2 linked regions of the Desulfitobacterium hafniense DCB-2 genome follow. The protein of the gene in region 1 interacts with the protein of each later gene in a pairwise test. Links are inferred from orthologs where the notes say so. Each region holds a gene or a part of one and is shown on either strand. Other genes may lie near its edges. The genes, in order: DHAF_RS20440 and mobA.

Region 1 (15,946 bases):
GTCATCCGGCAACCCCAGCGCGGCCCTCGGCGGAAGATAAAAGGCTGGCCTTCGATCCATCCCTGAGTTACCTGATCATTTCCCTGGCCGAGCCCCAAAAGCCAGTCTGCAAAAGTTTTTTGATCAAAAAGGATGGGGTAGACGAAGAAGAGATTATTCTGAAGGAGGAGTAAACTGTGGCAGAGGTTGATTACAAGGCTTTAAAAAAAGGCGGCTTTATGCAACAGGTGCAAAAGGATCATTTTGCCCTGCGGCTGCGCGTCGCCGGCGGCCAGATCCAAGCCGACCAGCTGCAGAAAGTAACGGAGCTGGCCCGGACCTATGGGCAGGGTTATATTCATATGACCTCAAGGCAGGGTATCGAAATTCCTTTTATCCGGCTGGAGGACGTGGAGGCCGTTTTAAACGAACTGAAAGAGGTCGGGCTGGAGCCCGGTGCCTGCGGCCCCCGGGTCAGAACGATTACAGCCTGCCAGGGGGCGGCGATCTGCCCCAGTGGCCTGATCGACACCACCCGCTTGGCTGGGGAACTGGATAAACGCTATTTTGCCAGGGAGCTTCCCCATAAATTTAAACTGGGCGTTACGGGCTGCGGCAATAATTGCCTGAAAGCGGAAGAAAACGATCTGGGTATCAAAGGGGGCGTCAGGCCCAGCTGGCAGCAGGACCAGTGCATTTATTGCGGTTTATGCCAGGCGGTTTGCCCGGCCAAAGCCATCGAGGTTCACAGACAAGAGGAAACCCTCAGCCTGGACAGTCAGCTGTGCACTTATTGCGGCAAATGCGTTAAATCCTGCCCGACTTCGGCCTGGGAAGGAGAAAGAGGGTTTTTGCTCTCCTTTGGGGGGCTGTTCGGCAACCGGATTGCCATCGGTAAGCGCATCCTGCCTCTGGTCATTACTGAGGCTCACCTTTATCAGGTGATCGATAAAACTTTGGAGTTTTTCCAGAATCACGGCAAACCAAGCGAACGGTTCAGGAACACCCTGGATAGAGTTGGCTGGGAAACCCTTGCTAAAGAATTGGAGGGATTAGATCTTGAACGCTAAAAAAGCGGATCGGGTGGTGGATATCACCAGTGTTGTCTGCCCCATCACCTTCGTGAAAGTTAAAGTTGCTCTGGAGGAACTGGAACCGGGGCAGTTGCTGGAGATTCTGATGAAGGATGGGGAACCCATTCAAAACGTTCCCCGAAGCTTGAAAGACGAAGGCCATAAGCTGGTTCAGGTAGAAAACAATGGGAACGGAACCTATACCGTTTTCGTAGAAAAAGGAAATTAAGATAAATACTGGCTTTGATCCAGAGCTGGCGTATTTTCCAAGGAAGATGCGCCCTTTTTGTGTCCCTTCGGTTACCCATTACCCATGGAGGTGCTGCCGGTTGAAGATAATAGTTCTAATTTCGAAATTAATTTTTTGGATTGTATAAGTCGTTTCTATCACATATAATAATAGTGAAAATAAGAATATTTAATACTTGCGTAGATAAAGATAAGCAAGTTTTTCCTTCAATATCTGTATAAAGGAGGAAAAGGGATGAAAGCAGAGTGGGTTGAATTGAATCAGGAATGGCAGTCTACCCAATGGGTTGTAAATCGATATCTGTCGAAAAACCACAGCCTAAAAAGACATTCGCAAAGGGTCTCCTCTTTGTGCCAAAGTATGGGTGAGGTTTTGGAATTAAGTGAAGAAGAAGCTGCACAATTGGAAAAGGCGGCTTTGCTTCATGATATTGGCAAAGCCTTTATTGATGACCGTATTATTAATAAACCGGACCGGCTTAATGAAGAGGAATGGGTAGAAATCAAAGGCCACCCAGGGAAAGGTTTTGACATACTTTGTGCTTTTGAGAATATGGGGATGACGGCGCGGCTCATTTTAGCACATCATGAGCGATGGGATGGGAAGGGTTATCCCCGGGGATTAAAAGGGGAAGAAATCCCTCGCCTAACCAGGATAATCTCCATCGCGGATACATATGATGCTATGACGAGTTCGCGCAGCTATCGGAAGCCCTTATCAAAACGTAAGGCTATTGAAGAATTGAGACGCAATGCCGGGACGCAATTTGATCCTGATTTGGTACATATCTTTGTTGATAAGGTTATCGTGGGTGAAATAGAGAGAGTTCAATAAGGTATGGGAAACAAGAAGTTTATAGATTTTGCTTAGTGAAAGACCGATCATATACTTTGATCGGTCTTTTGCATAACAACCGGATCACAAGTATTGTTTGACCTTAAATGAAAGAGAATTTATAATAGCTCTAATAGAAGAACTTTCTGCCACAGGGGGAACAATGGGAGAATATTATCAGTATTTATGGAAGACGACGTGGATTGAGGCTTTAGGGATTCTTTTACTGGGCTTATTTATCTTAATCCGCACTATTTGGAAAGTCTATACTAAGGCACAAAAACCCTTAAGGCGCAAGGATAAATTGCTGCTGGCTGGCAAAGGGTTGGTTTGGCTTTTAATCTACGGGACTTATCTGTTGATCTTTAATGCCAGCGAACCGGATTGGTTTGCTAAGCCTGTTCAGGTACAGGGTGAAATACAAGGCAAGAGTATGGCTTCCGACAGCCGTCAGCCTTATAGTGTTGAGATTGAATGGGATTCAGGAAGAGAGACACTCCATTTGGATCCTTATACATATCGCGAGCTTGAAACAGGGCAGAGAGTGAATGTGACTTTTCTCCCCTATCGTTTGCAGGTTATATCTTGTGAAATTCTGCCGCCAGATAAGGATAAGAAAGAAAAAAGCGTTACTGAGCTCAATCAAGAGAATGGAGGGGGATTATGATTCCGGAAGTCTATTTTACCAGTATGAAAATCAATCAGGGGCAAAGCCTGCTGACGAAACTGGAAAAGCTTATCAATCGGTCAGGAATCCTGAAAGGAATCGAGAAGAATGACATGGTTGCCCTTAAAATACACTTTGGGGAACGGGGCAATTTAGCTTATATCAGACCACAATTTGTGCGGAGAGTCGTGGATCAGGTCAAGAAAAGAGGCGGCCGCCCCTTTTTAACCGATGCCAATACCCTTTATGTGGGGTCTCGCTCCAATGCCATTGACCATTTGGAAACAGCCATCGAAAACGGTTTTGATTATTCTGTGGTGGGGGCCCCTCTGGTGATTGCCGATGGCCTAAATGGGAAAGACTATGTATCAGTGCCTGTAAATTTGAAGCATTTTCAAGAAGTTAAGATTGGCAGTGCGGCGGTCCATGCGGATGCCCTGATTGCTGTATCTCACTTTAAAGGCCATGAAGCAACCGGTTTTGGCGGGACATTGAAGAACCTTGGTATGGGGTTAGGCAGCCGGGCCGGCAAGCAGCAGCAACATTCGGATATCCTGCCCCAAGTCAATGAAGAGCGCTGCACGGCTTGCGGGAAGTGTAAAAACTGGTGCCCTGCCTCGGCCATCACGGTGGCAGGCTTTGCCCGGATTGATGAGAAGCTCTGTATCGGGTGCGGAGAATGTGCGGTAACCTGCACCTTCAAAGCCATTGCTGTCAATTGGAAGACCACACCGGACGTGATTCAGGAAAAGATTGTGGAATATACCGTAGGTGCTTTAAAGGGGAAGGAAGGCAAGAGCGGGTTCATTACCTTTGTTAATAATGTCTCACCTCTCTGTGATTGCGTGAGTTGGAATGATGTTCCCATCGTTCAGGACATTGGTATACTTATCTCCCAAGATCCTGTAGCCATCGATCAAGCGGCTGTGGATCTGGTGAATCAGGCCCATGGTAATCCTCATTCCGTTTTGGGCGAGCGTCATCATGAGTCAGACAAGTTCCGCGTGATTCACCCTGAAGTGGACTGGTCTGTTCAGCTGGAGTATGGGGAAAAGATCGGCTTAGGGTCACGCCAATACCAGCTCATTACTATGGATTAGCAGATGGCTGTAGGCAGTACTGCCCAGCATTTGTAAAAACCTACAAAATATTCTCGCGTTTTAGCAACACAGAAGTGTCGTAATATGATATCATAAGAAATAAACTAGTGATATGACTGGAAAGGAGAGGTGGGGTTATGCGCATTCAAAAAGTCAACGAAAATACGATCCGCATCTTCATCTCCTTCGCCGAACTTGCCGACAGAGATATTACCATGGCAGATTTATTTCAACGTTCGCAAAGAAGTGAGCAGGTGTTTTGGGAGTTAATCTCTCAGGCAAGGGAAGAAGTGGAGTTTAACCTAGATCAACCCTTTTGGATACAAGCCACAGCATCATCCAATGAGGAATTTGTGATTACTGTCATCAAGCAAGAAGACACAACAGAGGTCATAACTAAAGAAAAGGAAAGCAAACGGCCAAGCCGGTCCAAGGTTATGGAGTGGGTGTATGCTTTTGCCGATATTGAGGATGTCCTAGCCGTTGTCAAGCGTATACCCGATTTTTCCCGTGTGCGCTCCAGTCTTTTTGAATTTGATGGGGAATATTATCTTGTGGTCAGTCATTTAGGTACGGGTAAGAAAAAACAGGTGGCAGAGGCTTTGCTCGACGAATATGGTGAGCTGGTGGATGTAGCTAAGCTCTTCTTGGAAGAGCACGGAAGAGTTATATTGAAAGAGCGCGCCCTGCAAACTTTGAAAACCCATTTTAAGTTCTAACTTGGAAGTATAAAAGGAAGTCGCAGGACTTCCTTTTTCCGTCTTTCGTAACTTTTCTAAGGGAGAATTATGTGACATAATGAGAGGGGACGGAGAACAATTCAGGAATATTCTGCAAGCACTCGGAACAAACGGTTTTTCCTTTGAAATTTTGTAAGAGAGAAGTTGTGTTACAAAAAATGCAGTGCTGGGCCTGTTTTTGACGCTTATAGGAGTCAAAGCAGAGGATTTCCCCTTGATTGGAACTGCTTTTTTGTTTCATGGTATTTTGAAGTGGCAAAAAATTGGAATGCATCGACATTAGTACCTCCTGTTTAACGATAGTGCTATAATATGCTATAACGGGTGTCGAAATCCTAAAAAGCCTGCGGGAGGATTATCAGAGATTCAGTCGGGAAATGGATAGTGTTTGTCATGAGGTATGGACAGGAAATAAGAGTACAAAGCCTGGTTAAAACACTTGTCCCATGATTTAGGAACTAAAGGATTCGAAAAAATCAGTCCAATAATGCCGAATAAAAGGTATAATAAGTTGTGAGACGAGATTTTTTTAATTAACTACTTGTGGAGTGATAGTGTGCGAAAAAAATCTGCTTTCAAAAGATTGGGTTTAACCTTACTGGTCATGGTACTTCTTGTGGGAGGAATCGTTCTCGGCTTCAGTGGACTCAGTATGTCCAAATCAAAACCCCTGCCGGGTGAGCAAAGTGGCCCTATGACTGAAGAGGAACTGAAGAACCGCATCAGTGTTCTTTTGATCGGTGCGGATCAGCGGCCTGGGGAACAATCATTCAATACGGATACCATCATCTTAGCGACCATTGATCCTAAAAGCGCCCGGGTCAGCTTATTGTCCATCCCCCGCGATACCCGTGTTTCTATCCCCGGACATAAGGATATCAAGATTAATGGAGTAGCTCCTTTGACAGATTTGGATAACCTGGTGGATGTGGTTTCTGATCTGGTGGGCATACCTATCTCCGGCTATATTCAGACGAACTTTAATGGTTTCAAGCAAATCATCGACACGTTAGGCGGAATCACCGTGGATGTGGAGAAGGATATGTATTATGAGACCGGAGATGATGAAGACGGATTTATTAATCTAAAAAAAGGCCTTCAGAAACTGGATGGCTCCAAAGCATTGCAGTATGCGCGTTTTCGCAATGATGGCTTGGGAGATATTTCACGCACTGCCCGGCAGCAGATAGTTCTCAAGGCTGTAGCTGGGGAAATGCTCAAGCTGGGCACTCTGCCTAAGCTGCCTTGGCTGATTCCTCAGTTGAATGAAGCGGTCAATACGAACCTTCAACTAGGTGATATGTTTAAGATTGCCAAGACCGCTGTTAAATTTAAAGATGTGGAGATTTATACCCAAACCTTGCCGGGAAGTTTCCATGATATGAATGGCCTCAGTTATTGGGATGTGGATCCTGAGCAAGTGAAAGAGGTGGTCAGCAACCTTCTGCGGGGAATCACCACGGATAAGGTTGTCGGGGACACGATTATCGATTTGCTTGAACCGGTAGAGCCCAATAACCCTCTGCCCCAAGTACCGGGAAGCCCCGGTGATCCTAATGGAACGGAATCTCCGGATTACCACATAACCGATCCTGACGATGAAGGCAACCCTGCTGAAGAGGAGAAGCCTGTGGACGACGGGACTGAGAATGAACCCGGTAAGAAGCCGGGCGATGAACCAGGAGATAAACCAGGAAAAGAACCGGGAGAAGGTACAGGAGAAGAACCAGGGATACCGGAGGAACCCAGTGCACCTGAGGAACCTAGTGCACCGGAGGAACCCAGTGTACCTGAGGGAGCAGGGGGTGGAGAAGCTGTCAATGATCCCAGTGAGTAAGCACAAAGAAGGTGGAGGGAAATTCCCTCTTAGAGGATGAGTGAGGTGAAGGATATGTCGGAAATGACAGATAATAATTCATCCAATGTCTGCCCGGTAATCTGGAAAGCAGAAGACAATAAATTTCTTATCAAAATGGGGGATTCTGTAAAGTTTGTTGTGCCTTTCCCCATGGCAGGTATACTTTCCTATAAAGGTCAAAGTCAGGAGACCGCCTTTAAAGTGGATGCCGGTGATATTATTGAGTTTTATCCGGAGTTTTTTCCGGGAGAATTAACCTGGGAAATTGAAGTCCGGGATCAGGGACTAACTGCAGTGGCCAAGGTCAATCATCTGAAACCGGGATTCTATGTTCTTCCTGAAACCCTCGACGATAATATTACCATCCGCTTTCAGGATCTCCTGATTTGGCAGGATACCAAGCCTCAAGGCCCCTACTGGGATCAGAGGAAGTTCCTTGGGGATCTGCAAGCTCACGGGATTGTGTTTGGGGTTTTGCCGGGGGCATGGTATAACATTTCCATGGTACAGGGTAAGAGAGAAGTGGTCATTGCCCAAGGGAAACCGCCTACTTTACCCGTTGCCGCTCAGCTCGTTGATCTGCTGACCAAAAAGGAGACTGCACTCGAAGAAGATCAACGGATTGATCATTTTGCTTCAAAGTTAAAATTAGTCAATGCGGGGCAGGCTTTGGCCCGGAAGATTCCCGGTGTGCCGGGAACTCCCGGGAGAAATGTTAAAGGGCAGGAGATACCGTCACAAAAGCCCCGGGATTTCCAATTTAAACTGAAAAAGAATGTTCAATTATCTGAGGACGGTTTGGAAGTTATGGCCACAGTGGCTGGATTGCCACTGCGCATGGATGAATTGTCCTTTGGGGTGGAGCCCGCTTATATCCTGAATCAGGATTTGGATTTATCTATAGGCAGCATTGAATTTCCGGGAGATGTATTTATTTCCGGAGATGTTCATGATGGTTTACATATTTTCTCGGAGGGAAAGGTGGAGATTCGTGGCTCCTCTTCCCGGGCGGAGATTCGGGCGGAAAAGGGACTGACCATTTATCGTAATGTTTTGGCGGGCAAGCTGGTGGTTGGAGCACGCTATGTGGTCCGCTCCAAGCTTCTCCATGATTTGCAGGCCCTCCATGATGATTTGGTAGCCTGCTTAATGATTACGGAGGATTTCATTAATTCGCCTCATGGCAAGGATCTGAAGCCGGGTCAATGTCTTAAATTGATTATAGAACGAAGGTTTCCCGGCTTGCCCAAGCAGGCCAGCGATCTTGAGAAGTTCCTTCTGGCGACCAAGGACGAATTGATTCAGCAGGACTTAGTCATCTCTGTGCGCAGTGCCAAGCGTTTTTTAGGCGGATTAGGACCACTTGATCCGCAAGCTCTTCCTCTGCTTGGACGGGTAAGTCAGGCTTTTGAGCAAATCATTGGCAATATCACCCTGGATGTTCCGGAAAAGCTTGAATGTCAAGTGGACTATGTTCAAGGTGCTTTAATTGAATGTGCGGGGCATTTTTCCTGCCGGAAAGGGACCTATAATTCGATCATTCAAGCTGCCGGGGACGTTAGGATAGAAGGGGTATGCCGGGGTGGCAGGATTATTTCCGGAGGCAATGTTGTGATCAAGGAACTGGGAGGTTCCGGAATCACGGCGACCACCGTACAATTCCCGGGAACCAAGCGTTTGAAAGTGGGCTATTGTTATGCTAATGTAGTTATTGTTGTAGATAAGGAGATCATAACGATTGATGAGCCCTATAAATCTCTCGAGATTTACCGTGAACATGGCAAGGTGGAAGTTGAGCGATTAAAGGGTTAAAATGTCACGGATGAGATCTCGATAAGAGGTGAAAGCTATGGAAACTATGATTTCTCTTGAACGGGCTTTGGAGGTTATCCTCCATAGGATAGAGCCCCTTGGCGTTGAAGAAGTGGGCTTGGGACAGGCTTATAACCGAGTGTTGGCCAAAGATGTCCAGGCAGCAATTGATATGCCGCCCTTTGATCGTTCCCCATTGGATGGGTACGCTTATTGCGCCCAGCCAACAGATAAGGCTCCTCTGACCCTTGATATTGTCAGTGAGATTCCTGCAGGAACATGGTCTGAGCGGGAAATTCGCCTTGGGGAGTGTGCGCGGATTTTTACCGGGTCACCACTTCCTAAGGGAGCAAATTGCGTGGTAAGACAGGAAGACACGGAGCGTTCGGCTGGCCAGGTCACGATTAACCAGCCGGTTAAGCCTCAGGCCAATATAGTTTATCAAGGGGAAGAAACAAAATGCGGCGATATCGTCTTAAGAGCGGGAGAGTATCTTTCCCCTGCCGCTGTTGGGTTGTTGGCTTCCTTAGGAGTTGAGACGGTGGAAGTCTATCGCCGTCCCAAGGTGGGGATTTTATCTACAGGTTCTGAGCTTCAGGATGTAGGCAGTCCTTTGTTGCCCGGAAAGATCTATAACAGCAATACATATACCCTCAAAGGCCTCCTTCTGGAGGCAGGGTGTGAGGTGAAGGCCGCCCCCTTTGTGGGAGATGATCTGGAGGAAACCATCGAGGCTTTAAAGGCCTTGGAAGATACGGATCTTGTAGTTACTACCGGAGGAGCTTCGGTGGGTGACTATGATCTGATTCGCGACGCTTTGGTGGGTGCGGGGTGTGAGCTCCTTTTCTGGAAAGTGAATTTTAAACCCGGAACCCCGGTCGCTCTTGGCGTTAAGGGAGAGAGGCTGTATTTCTCCTTGTCGGGAAACCCTGCGGCGGCAGTGGTGAATTATGAACTCCTGGTCCGCCCTGCCTTGCGCAAGCTTAAGGGCAGAACAGCTCAGGAACGGATTTTTCCCGTCTATATGGATGGTGATTTTGGGAAATCCGGCAAGCAAAGAAGGTTCCTGCGGGCCCGGGCTGTCTTTCGTAACGGAGAGATCTGGGCGGATCCCAGCTTTGCCCAAGGCTCCGGTGTTATCCGCTCCATGAGAGGAAGCCATCTTCTGGTGGATGTTCCGGGCGGGCATGGACCGGTTCAGAAGGGCGAGCGCCTGCAAGGCCGCTGGATCAGTTCATGGGAGGAAGATTAAATGGTTCCTGTGGTATCGATCGTTGGACAGCGCTCCAACTCAGGTAAAACCACTTTGCTGGTTAAGCTGTTAGCAGAAGCCAAACGCCGGGGCTGGCGGGTTGCTGCGGTTAAGCATGATGTCCATGGATTTGAGATGGATAAACCGGGCAAAGATACTTGGCGGTTTGCCCAGGCCGGAGCGGATGTGGTCGTTATATCTTCTCCTGAGAAGATGGCTATGATTGAAAAAGTTCAGGAGGAGCGGACCTTAGAGCAAGTTCTGGAGCGCATAAGGGATGTGGATCTCATCTTTACCGAGGGATATAAGCACGGGAACCAACCCCGGATTGAGGTTTTTCGCTCAGAGGTCCATCAAGAGCTCCTATCCGATCCGGAGCAGCTGCTGGCCATTGCCAGCGATGTGCGATTTGAGTTGGGGATACCTTGCTTCGATCTGGATGATGCCCAGGGCATCTGCGATTTTCTGGCAAATCGATATGGATTAAAGTGAGACAGGGGGCATCCTGTCTCACTTTTTTAGGGAGGCCCCGGAGCCCTTTGCTAAGGAATTTCTGGGGGCATTTTCAGGGTCTTTCCTCAGAGCAGCTGGTCATGTAGCTTAAATGGCATCAGTGGAAAGGGAAAACGTGTTATCCGGGTTGTGTAGCTTTACGCCCAACGCCTACTCCATAGCTCCGGGGCTGGTTCACTCGCTTTCTTAACAGACGAGCCAAACCTCAGGGTAATACCTGATGTGAACCGGTGGCTCGTCTAAGTTAAGAAAGCCTCGTTCACCCGACCGCCCCTCCGCTAAATCCGTCTGCTTTTGTGCGTAAAGCTACACGTTGCGGGTCTTTTTCAGCACAGCTGACCTTGCCGCCCAAGCCGCCACGTCACAGAGAATGACTTAGCGGCGCAGGTGCATCTTTCGGAGCGGAGGGTTTTTCGCGTTAGTTTTGTCCGCGCAGCTTATGGAGCGACCGGTGTAAAGCAAAATCCTGGAGACTTCCGGCAGATCCCCCTGCTTGCGAAGAGGCTGCCTCACCGTATCCGTTCCAAAATTCAGCACCCTGCTAGTCAAAGGCAAGCAGGGTGCTTTTCTAATGAATAGTTTCTTTCTGTTATGCTCCTCCTGGCTCATATCAGATTGCAGGGGATAAAGCAGTTTTGCTCATCGATCGGTACCACTTCCTCACATAAGCAGAGGATTCCTCCGTGGCCGCGCTTGATAGACGATTTATCCAAAATGGTGTACTTGTTGATCTCACGGCTGTTGGGACTTGCGGATTTTTTGATTTCCAATGGGTGAAGCTGGTTGTTTGCTTCGACAATGATGTCAATCTCCTTGGCGTTGGAGTCCCGGAAGTAAGTGATAACCGCCTTCGAGGCGGAATAGGCGTAGCTTTTCAGCATTTCCGCCACGACATGGTTTTCAAAGTAGTGTCCGCTGGCCGCGCCGTTCATCAATGTTTCAGGGGTCAGCCACATGGAGAGGTGAGCGCAAAGTCCGGTATCGCAGAAATATAGCTTAGGGGCTTTGGTGAGACGCTTGAATGCATTATTGGCGTAGGGTTGCAGGAGGTAGACGATACCCAGCCCTTCCAGCAGCCGCAGCCACTCCTTTGCTGTTGGCTGCGAAATGTCCGCCGCTTCGCTGAGGTTTTTGTAGTTCACCTGCTCTGAGGTGAGCGCGGCACAGGCAGTCAGGAATTTGGCAAACCGCAGTGAGTCGGTAATGCCGCCCAATTCGGCGACATCGCGCATCAGATAGGTATTGACATAGGCGTTATAATACTCCTGCCGCTGTTCGGCGTCGGCATGAAGCACCTGTGGCATGCCGCCCCGCCAGATGTGTTCAAAGACTTTGAGCACATCGTTTTTTTCAGCAATTCGCTGCCGTGCAAACAGGCATTCCGGAGAAAAATCCAGGGAATTTTCAAATTCTATACCATCTTTTTCATTTTTGGAAAGGCTGTACAGCGTCATTATGCCAATTCGGCCTGCCAGAGTTTCACGCACGTTTTTCATCATTTCAAATTGCTGTGATCCGGTGAGCCAAATAAGGCCCGGTTCCTCGCTGCTATCACATAGGATTTTTATCTGGCTGAAGAGCTCCGGCGCGTATTGCACCTCGTCGATGAGGACAGGTGGCTTGTAGGTTTGAAAAAACAGTACAGGATCGGTTTTAGCCAGGTTTCGCGCCATTAAGTTATCCAGTGTGACGTAGGTACGGTTTTGCCCTTCGGCCAAATGTTTAAGCATAGTGGTTTTGCCGACCTGCCTTGCGCCTGTTACAAGTACCGCCTTGAAAAATTTGCTCATATGCAGGAACTTGCGTTCAAGGCTCCTTTTTATATAATTCATGACACATCCTCCTACGCGGATTTAGGATAATATAAAGTTTGTTTTATATTATCCTAAATCCTTGCGAATGTCAACCGCCGCTGACCTTGCCGCCCAAGCGGCGTCGGTAAAGACGGAAAAAACGACTTAGACAAGGCACCTTTCCCTATATTTCCCTCAACGCCTCGCCTTCATCATAATCAAATCCACCAGTTTTAGAAAGTATAATTTAATATAGTGGGTATTTTTCGATTTCCCCGCCTGTCAAATTCGACACTGGTGTCGAATTTGACAGGCGGTAATGAATCGTGAAGCTCCTGTACAAAAGGCGGGGCTCATCATCCACTATGACTGCAGCTTATTCTTTCTGCCGAGACCTTGTCCAGGATGTCCCAGATGGCTGCTGGCTGGGCCGGTTTATTCAAGACCCGGAGCGGCGACACGGCTGCAAAATCCTCTTGCTCCTCCGACGCCGTTATAAAAACGATGTGACAGGCTTTATTGCGCTGCCTTATGTAGGAGGCAGCCTCAAGACCGGTGATCTTTTTCATCCGGTGATCCAGAAAGAAAAGATCAAATAGATTAGGGTTTTCGTTGAATTTCGCCAGCAGTTCCTCTCCGCTGCTGAATTCATAAAGGTTAAACCTGACTCCGCATCTGCTTTCATAGTCCTGAATGATAAGTTTCACGTACGCTCGCTGAAGTGCACCGTCATCACACAGGCTGATATTCAACCCGGCGGTCAGCATGGCTTCCGCCGGGCCTTTCTCTTTGGCCCTTGGCCGGTTCCTGCTCTGCTATCCATAACTCTATTTCCCCCTTTTCCGCCCGGCACCGGACCGGACCCCACTCAAGGGTCCGTTTCCGGCAGCCCGGCGTGATCAGGGGAAATTAAAAGACGCATGCAAGGGTTTATCCCTACACATGCGCCTGAATTCATACTGTCTCATGTTTACTGCTCTCAAGTCGCACACAATCAGCACTCCCCTGAGCGGCAGTCCGATTATACCCCCTGGCCGCCCGTACTGTTGTACTGGAGCGAAGGGCATTGTATAATGGATCTGTCGTCGCGGACAGCTTGCTGTTACGTGTAGGTGTGCACACACCTTGCGCGTGCCTGGAAGTGTTCCACCACTTTCGGGCCGCGGCGGCCTTTTAATTTCCACCTGTATCCATTATAGAGGTATTGGGAGGGAATTACAAGCTACGTGATGCTGAGGCAGGAATTTTCGTTCAAGGGAGTCTTTTTATATAGGTTCACGCTACATCCTCGTAAAAATCTAGGATAATATAAAGTAGGCATTATATTATCCTAGATTTTTACGATGTCAACCGACGCCGTTGCCCTTGCGCCTCCAGCGGCGTCAGTAAAGACGGCCCCGACAAGGCGGTTTATCCCGCGTTCTTGCAACGCCCAGCATGCACAGGCTTGAAAAGCAGCCCAAGGATTTTGCTTTACAGAAGGGAAGCGAATTTAAGCGAGCGGAAACAAAACTTCGCGAAAAGCACGCAGCGGAGAAAGGTTGGAAACAGGACGTTTCCAACTGGCTATGAGAACAAGTGCGAAAGCAGTGCTTTCGAGGAGCCGATTTAGCCACGAAACCCGGACGAGGGTTTCGCCCAAGCCGCCACGTCACAGAGAATGACTTAGCGGCGCAGGTGCACCTTTCGGAGCGGAGAGCTTGAGCGTTAGTTTTGTCCGCGCAGCTTATGGAGCGACCGATGTAAAGTAAAATCCTGGAGACTTACCTGCAGAGCCCTCCCCATGCTGTCTGAGATACCTGCAAAAAGAAGCCGGCTCAGCGTATCCGCTCCAAAAGCCGGGCCGCCAGAGGCAGAAAAGGCATGGCAATGAGAGAGGACAGCACATTGAAAAGGGTATGAGCATTGGCAACCTGAAGACTGACAGGCCCCCCGATCCATTGCAGGAAAAGAGCGAGTGGCGTTAGGAAGGGAAAGAAAATAAGTGCACCGAAGAGGTTTAAAAGGACGTGGAAGAGGGCTACCCGCTGGGCCGCCCGGTTAGTGGCCAATGAGGCTATGACGGCTGTAAAGCAGGTGCCGATATTGGCTCCGAAGATAAAGGCGATGGCTGTAGGCAGGGTAATACAACCGTCAGAAGCGAGAATCATGACGATTCCCGTGGTAGCGGCTGAGGAGTGGAGGACGGCAGAAAGCAGAGTGCCGGCGATGATCCCCTGGAAATGATGATCTCCCAGTTGATGGAGTAATTCCTGCACCCAATCTACCTCAACCAAAGGAGCCATACCGCTTTCCAAAAGGTTTAAGGCAAGAAAGAGAAAACTTAAACCCAGGCAGGAAAGGGCCAGATAGCGCCAGCGCTGGGGGAAAAAAAGGTAGCCTAATCCACCTATTAAAAGGGCGTAGGGAATCATCGGTTCCAGGGGCAGGGCCAGCAGTTGGGTGGTCACGGTCGTACCTATATTGCTGCCTAAGATCAGCCCTAAAGCGTTGCGAAAGGAAATAAGGCCGGAATCGACAAAAGAGACGGCCATAACGGTCAGTGCCGTGCTGGATTGGAGTACAGCTGTCGCCAGGGTTCCGCTCCAGAAGCCCCGCCAGGGGGTGGCGGTCATTTGATAGAGGAGATTGCGGAAGGTGTCTCCGGCAAAGGCTTGAAGCCCATACCGCAGAATATGCATACCATAAAGGAGAAAGGCAAGCCCCAGGGTTAAGGCAAGGAGAATGGTCAAGATCGCGGCCTCTCCTTTCTTTTATAGAGTCTATAGAGTCTACATCTGTCCGCTTAAGGAATCTCTTCGAGGCATCCATAAATTATATGGGTAAATTTTCGTTAGCAGAACAGGAGCATCTCTTCCCGGAGGAGCGTAAATTATCCCAAGGGGTGATGGTATGCTCATTCGCCAGGGAACGGTAAAGGACTGGCCATTTATGTATGAACTAGCCAAGAGGGTTATTCCGGTGAATATTTCACCATGGCGTCAGCAGCCCATGGAAGAGACCATGAAGTATCGGATCAAGATGCTGAAAAACTTCTGGACATGGATCAATCAAAGCGGCTCCAAGGTGTTTATTGCTGAGATGGAGCAAGAAAAGCCGGCAGGCTTTTTAGTTCTTTATCCCAATGCTGTGGAAGAGCTGACGGGATTACCTCAAGGATGGGTTATGGATATTGCGGTTCTCGAAGACTATCGCAACCATGGCATCGGCAGGGTTCTGATGGAGGCCGCAGAAACCTATTGCCGGGAGCAAGGGATTGAATATCTTGGTTTAGCAGTTAGTTCTCATAACGTCCAGGCCGTAAAATTATATCAGAGCCTTGGTTTTGCGGAAGAGCGGAAGCTCATGGTCAAGGTGCTTAAGTGAAAACGTAAAAAACGGGGTGTCGCAAAACGTTTATGAGAAATGATATGCTCCCTTCTAGGTAGACAAGTGAAATAATAAAAACTTGTCACATAGGGGGGAGCATATTTTTAATGGCGTTTAAACACAAATACTCCTATTCAGAAAAAGAGAAAATTATTATTGAATATCTCAATAACACTCATGGTTTTCGGGAATTATGTCGCATATACGGAATGAGCCAAGGAGAGCTTAAAGGTTGGATTCGCTTATACAATGCCTTTGGATTTGAAGGATTAAGAACAGGCAGCAAGGCACGTCATTATTCATCTGAATTAAAGCAGGCGGCTGTTAATGATTACCTATCTGGAAAACTTACAGCTCCTGAAATACTGAAAAAATATAAAATCAGCTATAAATGAGCAAAAATGCTTCCATTGTTTTTCCAAAAATAAAAAAGAGACACTCTGCTTCCTTCTGTGGTATAAAATAAGTCTACCACAACCAATCCATCCCAAGGAGGAAGCCAATGTCTCATAGCACTATCTTACCAAAAAACGAAGCAATGTTCAATTTCTTTAAAAGCCATCGACTGCCCTTATATTTCTCAAAGCCTGTTTTACGACATATTCAAGAATTTATTGTAGCGGCCACGGCTAAAGGATATCGTGGTAAGATAGTCGACATCGCGGAGTGGAGTTCGGTTCATCGAACCTCTATTGGTCATTTCCTC
Region 2 (16,023 bases), 2.8 Mb from region 1 along the record:
TGGCACGGGCCGGAATGGATGAAGAAGAGGCTTTAAAGGCCATTACAATTAACCCGGCGGAAATTTTGGGTGTGGATCATCGCTTAGGGTCTTTGGAAGTGGGTAAAGATGCGGATATCGTGATTTGGAGTGAACATCCTTTTGTCTTAAAGTCACGCCCGGAAACGGTGATTATCAACGGTAAGGTGATCACGGATTAGCTTTCCGAATGATTGAGAAAAGGCCGGAAACTTTGGGAATTAAGGATACGTAAATAGACATTATAGTTAGAATTCAGAGCGAATGATTAAAGGAAGGAAGTCAGGATGGAGCTGGAAGTTCAAAGCTTAAGTGCAGATTATACTCATGCCCTGGGCTACAATTTAGGAAAAGTGCTTCGTGGTGGAGATGTGGTGTGTCTTGCCGGCGATCTGGGGGCGGGAAAAACTGCCTTAGCAAAAGGAATTGGGGAAGCCCTGGCGGTACAGGAACCCATGACCAGCCCAACCTTTACCTTTCAGATTGAGTATTCAGGGATGGCTCAGGATAGTCCCGTGCGGCTGATCCATATGGATTTATATCGTTTGCGTTATCCGGAAGAGGTAGAGATAATCGGGGTAGAAGATGCTTTTCAAGAGGATGCTATCTGCTTGATTGAATGGCCGGGAATTGCGGAGGATATCCTGCCCGATGATTCATTAGCAATCCGGATTGAAGGATCAGGTGAGGAGCCGCGCTTAATCGGCTTTTCTTCCCAAGCGGAAGCCTGGGCAGAACGGCTCAAAGATATTATCACAGAAATAAATCTTGTTAATCCTTTCGAATACTAGGAGGAACGATGAAGTATCTCACCATCGATACAACCACCAAAGTCACAGCTTTAGCTCTGGCGGATGACGGGCAGCTGGTGGCGGAAGGTTTTTTGCATACATCCAAAACCCATTCGGAGAGGTTGATTCCTGTACTGGATCAAGTCCTGGAGGCATCGGCCTGGAAGCTCCAGGATCTTGATTTTATTGGTGTGGTGCGAGGACCGGGTTCTTTCACAGGAATCCGTATTGGGATTGCCACAGCTCAGGGGTTGGCGCAAGTGCTTAAGCTTCCCTTAATAGGTGTGCTTTCCTTGGATTCCTTGGCTTGGGCCGGACATAGCCGAAAGGAAGAGATCGTACCGATTCTTGATGCCCGCAAGAATGAATGGTATACAGCTCAGTACCGATGGTCGGAAAGGGAGGAAATCCCCATACGAAGCCGAGAGCCTTTCGCGGTAGAGCCGGCACTTTGGCTTAAGGAATTGGCGGAACAAGGCAAGCCCATTGTTTTTGTCGGTGACGCTGTTTCCCGTTATCAAGAGAAGATCAAGGCCATCCTGGGGGATAAGGCAGTGCTTCTCCCGGATTATTTAGCTTTGCCGCGGGGAGCGTATACTGTTCGGTGTGTCTGGAATGAATGGCAGAAGGGAAGCCAGGAAAAGCTTGTGGAACCGTATTATATTCGGTTATCGGAAGCTGAGACCAATTGGGCTAAGAAAGAGGAGGCGCAAAAGGGGAAATGATGATTCGCCCCATGCAAGAGAGTGATTTATCCACAATTCTGGAGATAGAGCATGCCTGCTTTCCGGCGCCTTGGGCTCCCCAGTCTTTTGTCAGCGAATTGAGAGATAATGAATATGCGCGGTACTTTTGTCTGGAACACGAGGGCAATATCATTGGCTATATGGGGCTCTGGTTTATCCTCGAGGAAGGACATATTACCAACGTAGCTGTAGCGCCGGGGTATCAGGGGATGGGCGGTGGAGAGTTTCTGATGCGCTCTGTGATCGATTTGATGGTTAAGGAAGGTATGGAACGTATGACCCTTGAGGTACGAGCTTCCAATACCTCCGCCCAAAGATTGTACGAACGTCTTGGCTTTGTGACAGCGGGAGTTCGTAAAGGCTATTATTCAGATAATCGTGAAGATGCCCTCATTATGTGGCTTGACATAGGCAAAGACTAGAGAAGCAGGCTGATATCAGGAGGTTGCCGGTGAACAATAAAGATATTAATATACTTGGAATTGAGACAAGCTGTGACGAGACCTCAGCTGCTGTGCTTCGCAATGGCTGTGAGCTGCTCAGTCATATTATTTCATCACAGATAAAGACCCATCAAAAATATGGCGGAGTTGTGCCGGAAGTGGCCTCTCGGGAGCATATCCTGCATTTGCAAAGTGTTGTGGAGCAGGCTTTGCAAGAGGCAAAGATGGGGTTTGGCGATTTGGCGGGAATTGCCGTAACCTATGGACCGGGGCTTGTGGGCTCTCTCCTGGTAGGGGTGGCAGGAGCAAAGGCGATGGCTTATGGGGCAGGGATTCCGCTGCTGGGAGTTAATCATTTGGAAGGACATATCTATGCGAACTTTCTTCATAATCCGGGGCTGAAGTTTCCTTTGCTGGCTCTCCTTGTCTCGGGAGGGCATTCCCATTTGGTCTATTTTGAAGGACATGGAAAATACCAGGTTCTTGGGCAGACTCGGGATGATGCTGCCGGAGAGGCTTTGGATAAGGTGGCCCGGACCTTAGGGCTGGGTTATCCGGGTGGACCATATATTCAGAAGGCTGCCCTTGAAGGGAATCCACATGCCTACGAATTTCCCAGGGCAATGCTTGAGCCCGGCAGTCTGGACTTCAGCTTCAGCGGCGTGAAGTCGGCGGTGCTCAATACCTTGAATTCGGCACGAATGAAGGGCGAGACCGTAAATGTTGCCGATGTGGCGGCTTCTTTTCAGGAGGCCATCGTCGATGTCTTGGTGCGTAAGACCTTGCTGGCCTTGGCTAGGACAAAAGCTCCCACTCTGGTTCTGGCCGGGGGAGTAGCAGCTAATACTCTGCTAAGGGAACGCCTCACTGAGGCAACTCAAAAAAGAGGAATTGCTTTTAGTTACCCGCCCCCAATCCTCTGTACGGATAATGGGGCCATGATCGCGACTGCCGGATATTACCGTTATTTGGATAAGGATTATGCTCCTTGGAATTTGAATGCTATACCGGGACTGAATTTGGCTTAAAAGTATAGAAGAAAATTGGTTTAAACGCTGTCAGTAGGTTGACGAGGCTGCTGCAAATTTCCAAGCGCCTGGAAATTTGCAGCAGCCTCTATATGTAATGCGGGGGTCTCGCAACAGGTTAGGACAGTCGAAAAGGCACTATCGCACTAGTCGGTAGGACATTCGGGTAAGCAATTTTGCAAGGGATAATATGTTCTGTGGATAGTTAACTCTGTGGACAATGTGGATAACTCTGTGACTAACTGATATTGGCGGGCTGAGAGGTGTTGGATCTATGAGAGAGTATTGTCCATAATTACCCACAGATCCTGTGGATAATGTGGATAAGTTAGGAACAAGGGGTTTTTTAGGGGGATGGATATGGGGATAACTTTAAAAATAGAAAAGTATCACAAAGTGCTTTTCTTTTACCCTTTGTTCGAGATAAAATAGAAACATGTGTTTACAGAGTTTCATATACCATGAGGGAGAGCCCTTATAGATGATTGGAAGCTTTACTGGTTTATTTTATTTATAAGAACGGAGAACGAACATGTGGGTTTTATTTGTATGCCTCATAGCAGGAGCTTTTGTGGGATGGTTTCGTTTATTGCCTAAGGCTGTCTTGAATCAAGCGGGGCGGGGGATGATGATCGGGGTATTGATTCTCTTATTAACCATGGGTTTGCGTATTGGCGTTGATCAGGACACTCTCTCCCAGCTGGGGAACTTTGGGTTGCAGGCCTTTCTATTTGCCGTTGCGGCAATTATAGGAAGTGTAGTGGCTGTTCTGCTGTTGGAAAGAGCTTTCATCGGGAAAGCGGGCATGGTTCCACAGCAGGATAAGCTGGAAGTCGATAGCACCGAGACGACTCATCCCTACCGTATGACGTTTACAATTATTGGAGCGTTTATCGCAGGAGTTTTCGGAGGGATGATTTTTTTTCCTCAGGTATGGACGGTATATTTGCCCACCATTACGACCTTAGCCCTTGATTTTACTTTGGTTATGGTAGGTATTGATTTAGGGTTGAATCGCGATATTTGGAGACATATGCTCAAAGTCGGTTGGCAGGTGTTTTTAGCACCTGTGGGTGTGGTGCTCGGCAGTATTGCGGCGGCTATGCTGGTAGGTTTATGCTTTGGATGGAACCTTCGCGAAGGGGGAGCAGTTGGTGCCGGGTTTGGGTGGTACAGCTTATCCGGTGTTTTGATCTCTGACCTTCATTCAGTCTCCTTGGGTACAATTGCTTTTTTGAGCAATATATTCAGAGAGGTTTTAGCCATAATATTTGCCCCCTTTTTAGCCAGGAGAGTTGGGCCGCTGGCTCTTGTTGCTCCCAGTGGGGCAACAGCTATGGACTCCACACTTCCTCTCTTGGTGGCGGTGGGACCTAAAGGTGTCAGTATAGTAGCTATCATAAGCGGTCTTTCTTTATCTCTTTTAGTTCCTGTTTTGGTGCCTTTGGTTTTGGGTTAACCTTAATTAGCAAGCATAGTGAGCAGTTAAAGTATTTTTATCGAAGTTTGGAGAAGGAATATTTTAATCTTTGACGAATCCATTAGTAGGATTGACTGAATTTTCGATAAAATGGAAGAGCTGCTTTTGTTTTAGCAGGGGATATGAAGGAGGATGGAAAGGTGTCTGAGGAGAAGCGGTTATTGCGGGAACATGTACTGTCCCTGCGATCAGCGTTGACACCGGAAGAACGGGCTTCTAAAAGCCAAAGGATTCGGGCTATCGTGACTCAGACCCGTGAGTTTCAGGAAGCAGGCACTATCATGCTGTTTATGAATTTCCGTGATGAGGTAGAGACGACTGAGCTAGCCCAGAAGGTCCTGGACTTGGGGAAGCGGTTGGTATTGCCGCGATGTGCCCCTAAAGGGGTGCTTATACCGGCACTTATCGGAGATTTGGCAAAAGATATTGAGTCGGGAATGTGGGGGATCCGTGAGCCCAAAAAGCAAGAACTCACTGAGGTAGATCCTTTGGAGATCGACGGTATCTTTGTTCCTGGGGCCGCCTTTGATGGGCAGGGAAATCGCCTTGGCTATGGGGGCGGATATTATGATCGGTTTTTCGAAAGGGTGAGAGAAGGGACGCCTAAGATTGCTCTCGCTTTTCACTGCCAAATTGTGGACAGAATCCCCGTTGAAGTTTACGATAAGAAGGTAGATATGTTGATCACTGAACAGGGTGCCATGCGTTTTAAGGAAACGCTTTGAATTTAGTGGAAAAGGGAGGAGAACTATTTTGTGTGAGGAGTGTAAAGAGTTAGTTGATCCTAAAGAGGAGCAATTGGAGCAGATATTAGCTCATCATAAGCGGGAGAAAGGGGCGCTTATTCCTGTTTTGCAGGAAGCGCAAGGGCTTTATGGGTATTTGCCTGAACATGTGATCAAGCACATCAGCAGGGGGCTGGGCATACCTTCAGCTAAGGTTTATGGAGTTGTTACATTTTATGCTCAATTCCGCCTTACCCCTATGGGGCGCAATGTGATTAGTGTCTGCTTAGGCACGGCCTGCCATGTTCGAGGAGGCGCTAAAGTTCTGGAAGCCATAGAGAAGGATACAAAGATTAAGGATGGGCAGACCACGGAAGACGGGCGCTTTACTTTAGAGATCGTCAACTGTATTGGGGCCTGTGGATTAGCTCCCGTTATGTCCATTAATGGGAATGTCCACGGAAGATTGAATGCAGATCAAATCCCAGGAATCCTGGCAGAGTATAAGTAGGGGGAATAGGGATGAACACAGAAGCTAAAAAACAGGTTTTTATCTGTGCAGGTACAGGCTGTATCTCTTCAGGAGCTAATACAATCATCGACTTAATTAACGTGGAGATAGAACGTCGAGGGTTAGCAAAAGATGTGGAGCTCATTGCCACGGGTTGCCGTGGTTTTTGTGAGCAAGGGCCGACTTTAGTTATTGAACCTGCGCAAAGATTCTACCGGAGAATTCAGCCGGAAGATATTCCGGAGCTGGTAGAGAAGGAATTAGCTCAAGGGGAAAAAGTGGAGCGCCTGTTCTATGTGGATCCCCAGTCGGGGGAACCTGCTTTAAGTTATGAGGATATTAGTTTTTTTGCTAAGCAAACTCGTATTGCTCTTAAAAATTGTGGATTTATCGATCCCACCAAGCTCGATGACTATCTGGCTCACAAAGGCTATGAAGGCTTGAAAAAAGCCCTTACGATGGACCCGGAGGCCATTGTCGAAGAGGTCAAGGAATCCGGCTTGCGTGGCCGGGGAGGGGCCGGTTTCTCAACCGGTCTGAAATGGAGCTTATGCAGGGCTACCCCATCCGATAAAAAATATGTGATTTGCAACGCTGACGAAGGAGATCCGGGTGCGTTTATGGATCGCGGTCTTCTCGAGGGAGATCCTCACGCGATCATTGAAGGTATGCTGATCGGCGCTTATGCCATTGGTGCTGATGAGGGCTATGTTTATTGTCGAGCAGAGTACCCTCTGGCGATCAAGAACCTGCAAATTGCCATCAAACAAGCCGAAGAAGCGGGATTCTTAGGGAATAACATCCTGGGTTCCGGATTTAATTTTCATTTGAAAATCAACGCCGGAGCCGGAGCCTTTGTCTGCGGTGAGGAAACCGCTTTGATGGCATCTATCGAGGGCAAACGCGGCATGCCCCGTGTGCGGCCTCCTTTCCCGGCCCAAAGCGGATTATGGGGTAAGCCTACCAATATCAATAATGTTGAGACCTGGTCCAATATTCCTCATATCTTGAGAAACGGAGCCCAATGGTATGCCCAGTACGGAACGGAGAAGAGCAAGGGGACCAAAATTTTTGCGCTAACAGGTAAGGTTAATAACACAGGGCTGGTTGAAGTCCCCATGGGAATGCCCTTAAGAGATATTATCTTTGATATCGGCGGCGGCATTAAAGATGGTGGAAAGTTCAAGGCAGTCCAGATCGGCGGTCCCTCAGGGGGGTGCCTGCCGGAAGATATGCTGGATCTTCCTGTAGATTATGATACCTTAACTAAGGCCGGTGCTATGGTAGGTTCCGGTGGTCTGGTTATTATGGACGAAACCACTTGTATGGTGGATATTGCCCGCTTTTTTCTGAACTTTTCCCAGAGTGAGTCCTGCGGAAAATGTACCCCCTGCCGTGAAGGGAATAAACGGATGTGGGAGATTCTCGATCGCATCACCCGTGGTGAAGGCCGGGAGGATGATATTGAAAAACTGGAAACCCTGGCCTATACAGTTAAGGAAACTTCACTGTGCGGCTTAGGTCAGAATGCGCCCAACCCTATCCTGGCTACCTTAAAGTATTTCCGGGAAGAATTTGAAGAGCATATCCACGCCAAAAAATGCCGGGCCGGAGTCTGCAGTGAACTTCTGACCTACTCTATCGATGCCGAAAAATGCAAAAAATGCGGACTATGTGCCAGAAATTGCCCGGCTAACTGTATCAGCGGCAATAAGAATACCCCCTATGTGATCGATGGGGAAAGATGTATCCGCTGTGGAAGTTGTATGGATTCCTGCAAATTTGGCGCGGTTATCCGGGCCTAGAAGGAGGAGTGGATTTAGTGGAATGGCTTAACTTAACTATTGACGAAAAAGAAGTTGTCGTACCCAAAGGGAGCACGGTCTTGGAAGCATGCCGTATGTACGATATTCCGATTCCAACCCTTTGCCAGGATCCGGAACTCACCAATGCCGGAGCTTGCCGTCTCTGTATTGTTGAGATCGCAGGTATGCGCAATCTGCCGCCTTCCTGCGTTACCCAGGTGACCCAGGGGATGGTTGTGAAGACCCAGACACCAAAGGTGCGCAAGTCCCGCAAGGTGATTCTGGAGCTCTTAGTGGCGAACCACCCTTTGGATTGCATGACCTGTCAGAAAATGGGAGACTGTGCGCTGGCTCAGTATGCCTATGAATATGGTGTGACTGGCGAAGATTACCGGGGAGAACGGCGTGAGCTGCCCCTTGATGACAGCAACCCCTTTATTCTCAGAGATCCGAATAAATGCATTCTCTGCGGCAAATGTGTGCGGGCCTGTGAAGAGATTCAGGGGCGAAGTGTGTTGGATTTCTTTAAACGGGGGTTTGACTCCCAGGTGGGACCGGCCTTTGATGTTCCTTATAGTGAATCGGAATGCGTTTTCTGCGGTTCCTGTGTTTCGGTTTGCCCAGTGGGAGCCTTGGTGGAGAAAAAGATGGTCGGCCAGGCTCGGGCCTGGAACATCGAAAAAGTACAGACCACCTGCCCTTTCTGCGGCACAGGCTGTAATTTTGACCTGAATGTCAGCAATGGCAAAGTGATCGGGGTAACCTCCAATCCGGAGTCACCGGTGAACGGTAAAGCCCTTTGTGTCAAGGGCCGTTTTGGCATGGATTTGATCCACAGCCCTCAGCGCCTGACCACTCCCTTGATTAAAAAGGATGGAGAATTCGTCCCGGCAGGCTGGGATGAAGCCCTTGATTTAATTGCCGCAAAGTTCTCCCAGATTAAAGAGGATTATGGGCCAGATTCTTTTGCAGCACTCAGTTCAGCCCGCTGTACCAATGAAGAAAATTACCTGATGCAAAAATTTATGCGCGCAGTGATCGGAACCAATAATGTTGATCACTGCGCCCGTACCTGACACGCTCCCACTGTGGCAGGTCTTGCCACTTCATTTGGTTCAGGAGCGATGACTAATTCTATCAACGAAATCCCTAATGCCGAAGTCATGTTTGTGATTGGTTCCAATACTACAGAAGCTCATCCGATTATCGGCACCAAGATGAAGCAGGCTCTGGCCCGGGGAGCCAAGCTTATTGTAGCTGATCCGCGGGAGATCGAACTGGCCAGGGATGCTCATATCTGGATGAGATTGAAACCAGGTACGGATATTGCCCTGATCAACGGGATCATGAACATCATTGTCGAGAACGGCTGGGAGGATCGCGCTTTTATTGAGGAGCGAACCGAAGGCTATCAAGAACTCAGGGAAAATCTCAAGAAATTCCCGCCGGAAGAAGTCAGCAAAATCACTGGAGTTCCCGTGGAGCTGATGGCAGAAGCTGCCCGTCTCTACACCAGTGTGGAGCGAGCTCAGATTTTCTACACCCTGGGAATCACGGAACATGTTTGTGGTACGGATAATGTTATGTCCCTGGCCAATCTGGCCATGCTGACCGGAAATATCGGCAAAGAAAGCTCCGGGGTCAACCCGCTGCGGGGGCAGAACAATGTGCAGGGAGCCTGCGACATGGGAGCTCTGCCCAATGTTTATCCCGGCTATCAGAGTGTTACCAACCCAGAGGCACGGGCTAAGTTTGAAGAGGCCTGGGGAGTTTCCCTTAATCCCAATCAGGGCTTCATGATTCCGGATATGTTTGATTCAGCAGTCAAGAAGGAATTGCGGGCCATGTATATCATGGGCGAAGATCCTGTGCTGACCGATGCCGACGCCAATCATGTGCGTAAAGGCCTGAAGGCCTTGGACTTTCTGGTTGTTCAGAACATCTTTATGTCTGAGACTGCCGAATTGGCCGATGTTATTTTACCGGGGGCCAGCTTTGCGGAAAAGGACGGTACTTTCACCAATACCGAGCGTCGGGTGCAACGGGTTAACCGGGCGATTAAGCCTATCGCCAATACGAAGGCGGACTGGGAAATCATCTGCGAGCTTTCCAACCGGATGGGGTACCCGATGGCTTACCCATCGCCTGCAGAGATCATGCTGGAGGTTGCCTCCCTGGCACCGCAGTTTGCCGGAGTTACCTATGAGCGTCTGGGCAAAAAAGGCCTGCAATGGCCGGTTCCTCATGCCGAACATCCGGGCACGAAGTTCCTGCACCAAGGGAAATTTACCCGCGGCAAAGGCGTGTTTACGGTGATTGAGCATCAACTGCCGGATGAGCTGCCCGATGAAGAGTACCCATTCCTGCTGACCACGGGCCGCAAGCTGCAGCATTATAACATCTCCACCCGTTTCTCGGCGGCGCTGGATGAGCATGCCCCCGAGGAATTGGCTGAGCTTAATCCTAAGGACGCCCGGCGATTGGGGATTCAGGATGGTGAGAAAATCAAGGTAGTTTCCCGCCGCGGTGAGGTAGTGACCAAGGTTTGGGTAACCAAACGAGTTCCGCCAGGGGTGCTCTTTATGACCCTGCACTATAGGGAGTCACCGACCAATGTCTTAACCAATGGGGCGTATGATAAAGTAACCAAGACCTACGAATATAAGGTCTGTGGTGTACGGGTGGAGGCTCTGAAGTAATTTAAGCAATAAAGAAAACTCGCCTCAGGTGGAGTGTCGACTCTATCTGAGGCGTAGTTGACTTATCCGCGGAGTGGATAAGAATAGGAGAGTGTCTGGCTATATCCAGTATATAGCGTGAGGCACTCTCGTTTTGTTACAGAACAAAGGCAACAATGAGATAAAACCCTTCTACAGCTCTACCCTAGGCATGTTTTCTCTATCTATGTTACAATATAAGACGAAAGTTTAAACGTTGATAGAGACAAGGGAGACATAGGATATGGGTGCTGATTATGGACAAACCCTTCTGCCGATGACCGGGATTATTCTGGCCGGTGGGAAAAGTTCCCGCATGGGTTGCAACAAGGCTTTTATTGAATGGGATGGGGCACCGCTCATCGAACACAGCTTAGCTGTCTTCAATGCGGTTTTTGCGGAAGTGATGATTAGCAGCAATCATCCGGAGCTTTACGCTGACTATGGAGTAAAGGTGATCAAGGATAATTATCCGGATCATGGGCCGTTAGGTGGATTGGAAGCATGCTTGCGGGAAGCCCGCTATGATCATGCCTTTTTTGCTGCTTGCGATATGCCTTTTTTGAATACAAAGGTGATTCGATTTATGGCTGGAGAAATTGAAGGCGAGAGTATTCTAGTCCCCGAGATTGAGGGTGTAGTTCACCCTCTTCATGCTTTTTACCACAAGAATTGCCTCCCCTTGCTTGCCGAGAGCTTAAAGGCAAAGCATCTTAAACTGACAAAACTTGTTCAGCAATACAGCAGAGTGCGTTATCTAAGGGAGAAGGATTTCCGGGATTTTCCCGCAATACATCTTTTTTTAAGCAATATGAATACCCCTCAGGAGTGCCTGGAGCTGCGGCAACACAATAGTCATAGTATTTAATGCTGTAAAAAAGAACATTTTTTATTATTTTTAATGGAAAAAATGTTATTTATCTGGAATATATTAAGAAATATTAATAAGGATTAAGAAATATTATTGCTTTGAACTCTTTTGGCAATCTCCAAAATGGTGTATACTACAAGTAGTTACATTCATTCTGCTATAATTATTTTGAAACATGGAATAATCAGCAAATAGAATATGTTTATGTGCTCCGAAACTGGAAACCTAAAGTTAGCTATGGTTTACCAGTCGTGCATTCTGCACCGGGTATTATTGGAAACAGTAATGCCTCCCATTTGGAAAGGAGTCTGTAGGGTATGCGGGAGCTCCGCGGTTTTACAGACCGTGGGGCTTATTTATTTTGTGGAATAATGAACGTGAAGGTGAGGGGAATCTATGCAAGATCAATATCGGCGCCAGATCGAATACCTGAGGATTTCCATTACAGATCGCTGCAATTTACGATGTAAATATTGCATGCCCGCTGAAGGAGTTCAATGGATTCCTCATGAGCGCATCTTAACCTATGAGGAAATATTGCGTGTCATGCGCATTAGCACCACATTGGGCTTTAGACGGTTCCGCATCACCGGCGGGGAACCCTTAATCAGGTCCGGAGTCCTGGAATTTTTGCAGAATGCCTCGCAAATTCCAGGAGTGGAAGATTTGATGCTGACCACCAATGGGATACTTCTTGCGGACATGGCGGAAGATCTGAAAAAGGCGGGAGTCAATCGGGTCAATATAAGCCTGGATACTTTCAATGAAGATAGGTTCCGGGAACTTACCCGTGGTGGGGATATTAAGAAAGTCTTTCAGGGAATACACCGCTCTCTCGAAGTAGGGCTGCATCCGGTTAAACTCAATGTGGTGGTGGTTCGTGATTTCAATAGCCATGAGCTACCCCGTTTTATGGAATTAGCTCGTGACTATCCGCTTCATGTTCGCTTTATCGAATTGATGCCTATCGGGATCAGCTCGGATAAACGCAGTGATTTCGTATCTATCGATGAGATGAAAGCAATACTGGGCTTAGAGGGCCTGAAAGCCACTCACGATATTCAAGGAGGCGGTCCTGCAGAATATATCACTTCAGAGGGTTTTAAGGGCAGTGTGGGCTTTATCAGCGCTATCAGCAAGCATTTTTGCAGCACTTGCAATCGAATTCGCCTGACTCCCGACGGGAAGCTGCGCCTGTGCTTACACAGTTCCAAAGAAGTGGATTTTCGTGAAGTGCTTCGCTCCAACAAGAGTGATAATGAAGTCAGGGATGTTTTTGCCCAGGCGATTTGGAATAAGCCGGCTGAACATCATATGAATGATCAGGCCTGGCAGGATCAACGGATTATGTCCCAGATTGGAGGATAATGATGGAACTGACACATTTTGATGAAGAAGGCCGGGCACGTATGGTGGATGTCTCGGCTAAGGCGGAGACGACCCGGGTGGCTACGGCCCGGGGTAAGGTGGAAATGCAGGCGGAGACTTTGGAGAGGATTCGCTCAGGACAGATTGCCAAAGGGGATGTGCTGGCGGTGGCCCAGGTCGCGGGAATCATGGCAGCCAAACAAACTTCAAATGTGATTCCCATGTGTCATCCTCTGGCTATTACCGGAGCAAAACTGAATTTCGAAATTGTTCCTCCCGGAACCATAGAAATCGAAGGAATTGTCAAAGTCACGGGTAAAACCGGGGTTGAGATGGAAGCGCTTACGGCTGTCAGTGTTGCTGCCTTAACTATTTATGATATGTGCAAGGCTATCGACAAGACCATGGTTATCAGTGATATCCGGCTTATGGAGAAAACCGGCGGCAAGAGCGGGCATTTTATTCGCGAAGATCACTTAAAGAGCACAACTTAATAGATAAATTCGAATGATTTAAAACAAATTAGGAGGAACGATGATGGCGAAGATTATCGCAGTTTGTACAAGTGAGAAAAAAGGGATGCGGAAAAAAAATGTAGGGGAGGGAGTACTGAAGGTTAATTTTGGTATCGAAGGAGATGCTCATGGCGGGGATTGGCATCGTCAGGTAAGCTTGCTGGCGATGGAAAGCATCAAGAAGATGCAGGATATGGGGCTTGATGTGGGACCGGGAGATTTTGCCGAGAATTTAACCACCGAAGGAATCGATCTGGTGAGCCTGCCCCTGGGCACAAAATTAAAGATTGGTGAAACCGGCGTGGGCGAAGTGACACAAATCGGTAAAGAATGTCACACCCGATGTGCTATTTATTATCAAGCGGGGGACTGTGTTATGCCCAAGGAAGGGATCTTCATCCGTGTTCTGGAAGGCGGCCCTATTAATGTGGGAGATAGTGTTGAGGTGATGGAGTAATGCTGAGGGTTGGGGTTATAACCGCCAGTGATAAAGGATCTCAGGGGCAAAGAGAGGATCTTTCCGGTGCTGTTCTCAAGGAACTGGTGAAAGAGATCGACGGCGAGGTCGTTCTCTATACTATTCTTCCGGATGATCAGGAGCTTTTGGCCCAAACGATGAAAAAGTGGGCCGATGAAGAGGGCTTAGACCTTATTCTGACCACAGGTGGCACGGGTTTCTCCTTGCGTGATGTTACCCCGGAGGCGACGACTGCTATTGCGGATCGTATGGTCCCCGGGATTGCTGAAGTAATGCGTTATGAAAGCTACAAAATTACTCCGAAGGCTATGTTGAGCCGGGCAGTGGCGGCCTTGCGCAAGCAGACTTTAATCATCAATATGCCGGGTTCGCCTAAGGCCTGTAAGGAATGTTGGGCAGCCCTTGTCCCTGCTTTGCCCCATGGAATTCAGATCCTCAAAGGGGAGGCCAGCGAGTGTGCTGTGCCTGTTCACCAATAGGCATCTTCAGCGTGTTTTTGAGGTTTTTTAGGTTCAATTCAATATAAAAATTTTTTTGCTTGTCACTCCTGTCCTTTTCCTGCGTACTCTATAGTAAGGGAAAGTGGAAATGGGGTGACATTGTTTTGAAGGCGATTGCTTTTATTGATTATGAAAATATATGGACTGGACTCTTTGAACAAGGTTATGAATTAACTCCGGAAATCCTTATGGAATCCATTCAACTGTATGCTAAACAAAATGACTATGTTCTATCCGCTATTTATCTCTATGCTAATTTCGATCGGGAAGAATTCTGGCGTGCCCAGACTTCCTTTGAGAAGATTCATGTATATACACGCCATGTGTACGGAAAAAACAATTTTGCCAGTACGGGATTAAGGCGAAATGCGGCGGATGTGGAGCTCATATTGGAAGCGCAGGAGATCTTGCTCACTCGTACCGCAACCTTTGATGTGTTTCTTCTGTTGACTGGGGATGGGGATTTTTTGCCTTTACTTCGAAAAGTAAGGGCCTGGGGAAAAGATGTTAAAGTTATCGGCGTGAAGGGAAGCATGCACCACGAACTTCAAGCCTTTAGTGATTCCGGAGATTTTTTCGGCGAGTTTCTCCCTCAGGAGCGACCGCAGGAATATGAGCCTGAAAAGGATCTTGAACAAGCAATCTCAATCATAGCTCAGCTTCAGCTAAGCATGACGTATATTGCTTCCACCAAAGCGAGGCTCACCCTGTCGGATCATCTGGGAGTTACCATATCCCAAGTGAAAGAGCTTATTCGCTACGCATTAAGAGAGGGGATTCTTCTTGAACAAGAATATGCCGATTCCAGTTTAAAGATCGGTAAAACCAAGGTCTATCTTTTGAACCTTGACCATTCTATGGTTCAAGTTGTTCTGGGGTCCGCAATCGAAGAGATTCGCAAACGCTATGAGAAATTAAGAACTCATTGATGGTTTGCCGTGTAAAATTGAGCAGGCACGGCATAGGGTAATAAAAGAATGAGAAGAAGGGGTATCTGGCCGGGAGGGCTGGATATCCCTTCTTCTAAGGCGCCGTGATGATTTTTTGTCCAAAGGATGAATAAACCCCCCGGGGACTGGTCAATATATTGCTTAGTGAATGCAAGTCGAAGCTATGAGATTCTGTCAATTTAAGAGTGATGCAATAAGGGGAAGATATAAGGAGAAAATAGAAGGTTTTCGCTTGTAAATCTCTTAAAAATGCAAATGACAGGATTTGATTTCTTCATCCACCTTGCATATTATTATAGTATGATGTTAGCACTCAATAGGAATGAGTGCTAACAATATCAAAATAATATTTGAGTTCTTAAGGAGGGACTTTCTTCAATGAACATTAAGCCTCTAGGTGATCGGGTAGTCATTAAAGCACTCCCCATGGAAGAAAAGACAAAAAGCGGAATCATCATGCCGGATACGGCTAAAGAAAAGCCTCAAGAAGGTGAAGTCGTTGCAGTAGGACCTGGAAAAATGGAAAAAGGAGAGCGCATCGTCCTGGATGTTAAAGTGGGTGACCGCGTGATTTATTCCAAATATGCCGGTACTGAAGTAAAGTATGATGGTCAAGAGTATCTTATTCTTAAGGAAACTGACATTTTAGCGGTTATTGGCTAAGATAATACTCTTTGCTTTATTCACTTAATGAACTTGACATTGTACAGTGTTTTTTACTTATTGACCCTTGAATTTTGATTTTTAAGGAGGAACTTACAGGTGGCAAAACAAATCGTTTTCAATGAAGAAGCTCGCCGCGCATTAGAGCGTGGTGTTAATGCCCTGGCTGAGTCTGTCCGGGTAACTCTTGGACCTAAAGGCCGTAATGTGGTTTTGGACAAAAAATTCGGCGCTCCTTTGATTACCAATGATGGTGTGACTATCGCCCGGGAAATTGAGCTGGAAGATCCATTCGAGAATATGGGGGCCCAACTTGTCAAGGAGGTTGCAACCAAAACCAATGATGTAGCAGGGGATGGAACCACCACTGCAACTGTATTGGCCCAAGCGATTATCCGTGAAGGCTTAAAGAAT

Evidence for each region.
Region 2: the proteins of DHAF_RS20440 (region 1) and mobA interact in binary tests that used the Escherichia coli proteins (3 or more experiments, as listed by UniProt). The link is inferred for Desulfitobacterium hafniense DCB-2 from one-to-one orthologs.

What each region holds. Positions count from the first base shown.
Region 1 is NC_011830.1:4,342,276-4,358,221, reverse strand. What follows is about bases 7,595-10,457. They hold DHAF_RS20440 (molybdopterin molybdotransferase MoeA), read left to right. Parts: upstream 7,595-8,350; coding sequence 8,351-9,565; downstream 9,566-10,457. Other genes in these bases: mobB (molybdopterin-guanine dinucleotide biosynthesis protein B), read left to right, coding at 9,566-10,057; DHAF_RS20445 (FapA family protein), read left to right, coding at 7,595-8,313. Also shown: DHAF_RS20490 (M67 family metallopeptidase), read left to right, coding at 1-173; DHAF_RS20485 (4Fe-4S binding protein), read left to right, coding at 177-1,049; DHAF_RS20480 (sulfurtransferase TusA family protein), read left to right, coding at 1,039-1,281; DHAF_RS20475 (HD-GYP domain-containing protein), read left to right, coding at 1,537-2,136; DHAF_RS20470 (hypothetical protein), read left to right, coding at 2,300-2,803; DHAF_RS20465 (DUF362 domain-containing protein), read left to right, coding at 2,800-3,903; DHAF_RS20460 (adaptor protein MecA), read left to right, coding at 4,041-4,622; DHAF_RS20450 (LCP family protein), read left to right, coding at 5,200-6,480; more of DHAF_RS20445, read left to right, coding at 6,517-7,594; DHAF_RS20430 (ATP-binding protein), read right to left, coding at 10,684-11,910; DHAF_RS20425 (LytR/AlgR family response regulator transcription factor), read right to left, coding at 12,228-12,638; DHAF_RS20415 (Na/Pi cotransporter family protein), read right to left, coding at 13,689-14,603; DHAF_RS20410 (GNAT family N-acetyltransferase), read left to right, coding at 14,764-15,237; DHAF_RS20405 (helix-turn-helix domain-containing protein), read left to right, coding at 15,348-15,635; DHAF_RS20400 (IS701-like element ISDha16 family transposase), read left to right, coding at 15,743-15,946. UniProt on the Escherichia coli protein: Catalyzes the insertion of molybdate into adenylated molybdopterin with the concomitant release of AMP.
Region 2 is NC_011830.1:1,496,933-1,512,955, forward strand. Bases 9,381-12,320 are described here. They hold mobA (molybdenum cofactor guanylyltransferase), read left to right. Parts: upstream 9,381-10,508; coding sequence 10,509-11,132; downstream 11,133-12,320. Other genes in these bases: moaA (GTP 3',8-cyclase MoaA), read left to right, coding at 11,532-12,320. Also shown: DHAF_RS06955 (amidohydrolase), read left to right, coding at 1-200; tRNA (adenosine(37)-N6)-threonylcarbamoyltransferase complex ATPase subunit type 1 TsaE, read left to right, coding at 306-809; tRNA (adenosine(37)-N6)-threonylcarbamoyltransferase complex dimerization subunit type 1 TsaB, read left to right, coding at 818-1,534; rimI (ribosomal protein S18-alanine N-acetyltransferase), read left to right, coding at 1,531-1,977; tRNA (adenosine(37)-N6)-threonylcarbamoyltransferase complex transferase subunit TsaD, read left to right, coding at 2,007-3,026; DHAF_RS06980 (LysO family transporter), read left to right, coding at 3,559-4,485; DHAF_RS06985 (5-formyltetrahydrofolate cyclo-ligase), read left to right, coding at 4,629-5,231; NADH-quinone oxidoreductase subunit NuoE, read left to right, coding at 5,260-5,742; NADH-quinone oxidoreductase subunit NuoF, read left to right, coding at 5,754-7,547; more of moaA, read left to right, coding at 12,321-12,503; cyclic pyranopterin monophosphate synthase MoaC, read left to right, coding at 12,506-12,997; DHAF_RS07025 (MOSC domain-containing protein), read left to right, coding at 13,041-13,475; DHAF_RS07030 (MogA/MoaB family molybdenum cofactor biosynthesis protein), read left to right, coding at 13,475-13,975; DHAF_RS07035 (NYN domain-containing protein), read left to right, coding at 14,101-14,925; co-chaperone GroES, read left to right, coding at 15,325-15,609; groL (chaperonin GroEL), read left to right, coding at 15,709-16,023. UniProt on the Escherichia coli protein: Transfers a GMP moiety from GTP to Mo-molybdopterin (Mo-MPT) cofactor (Moco or molybdenum cofactor) to form Mo-molybdopterin guanine dinucleotide (Mo-MGD) cofactor.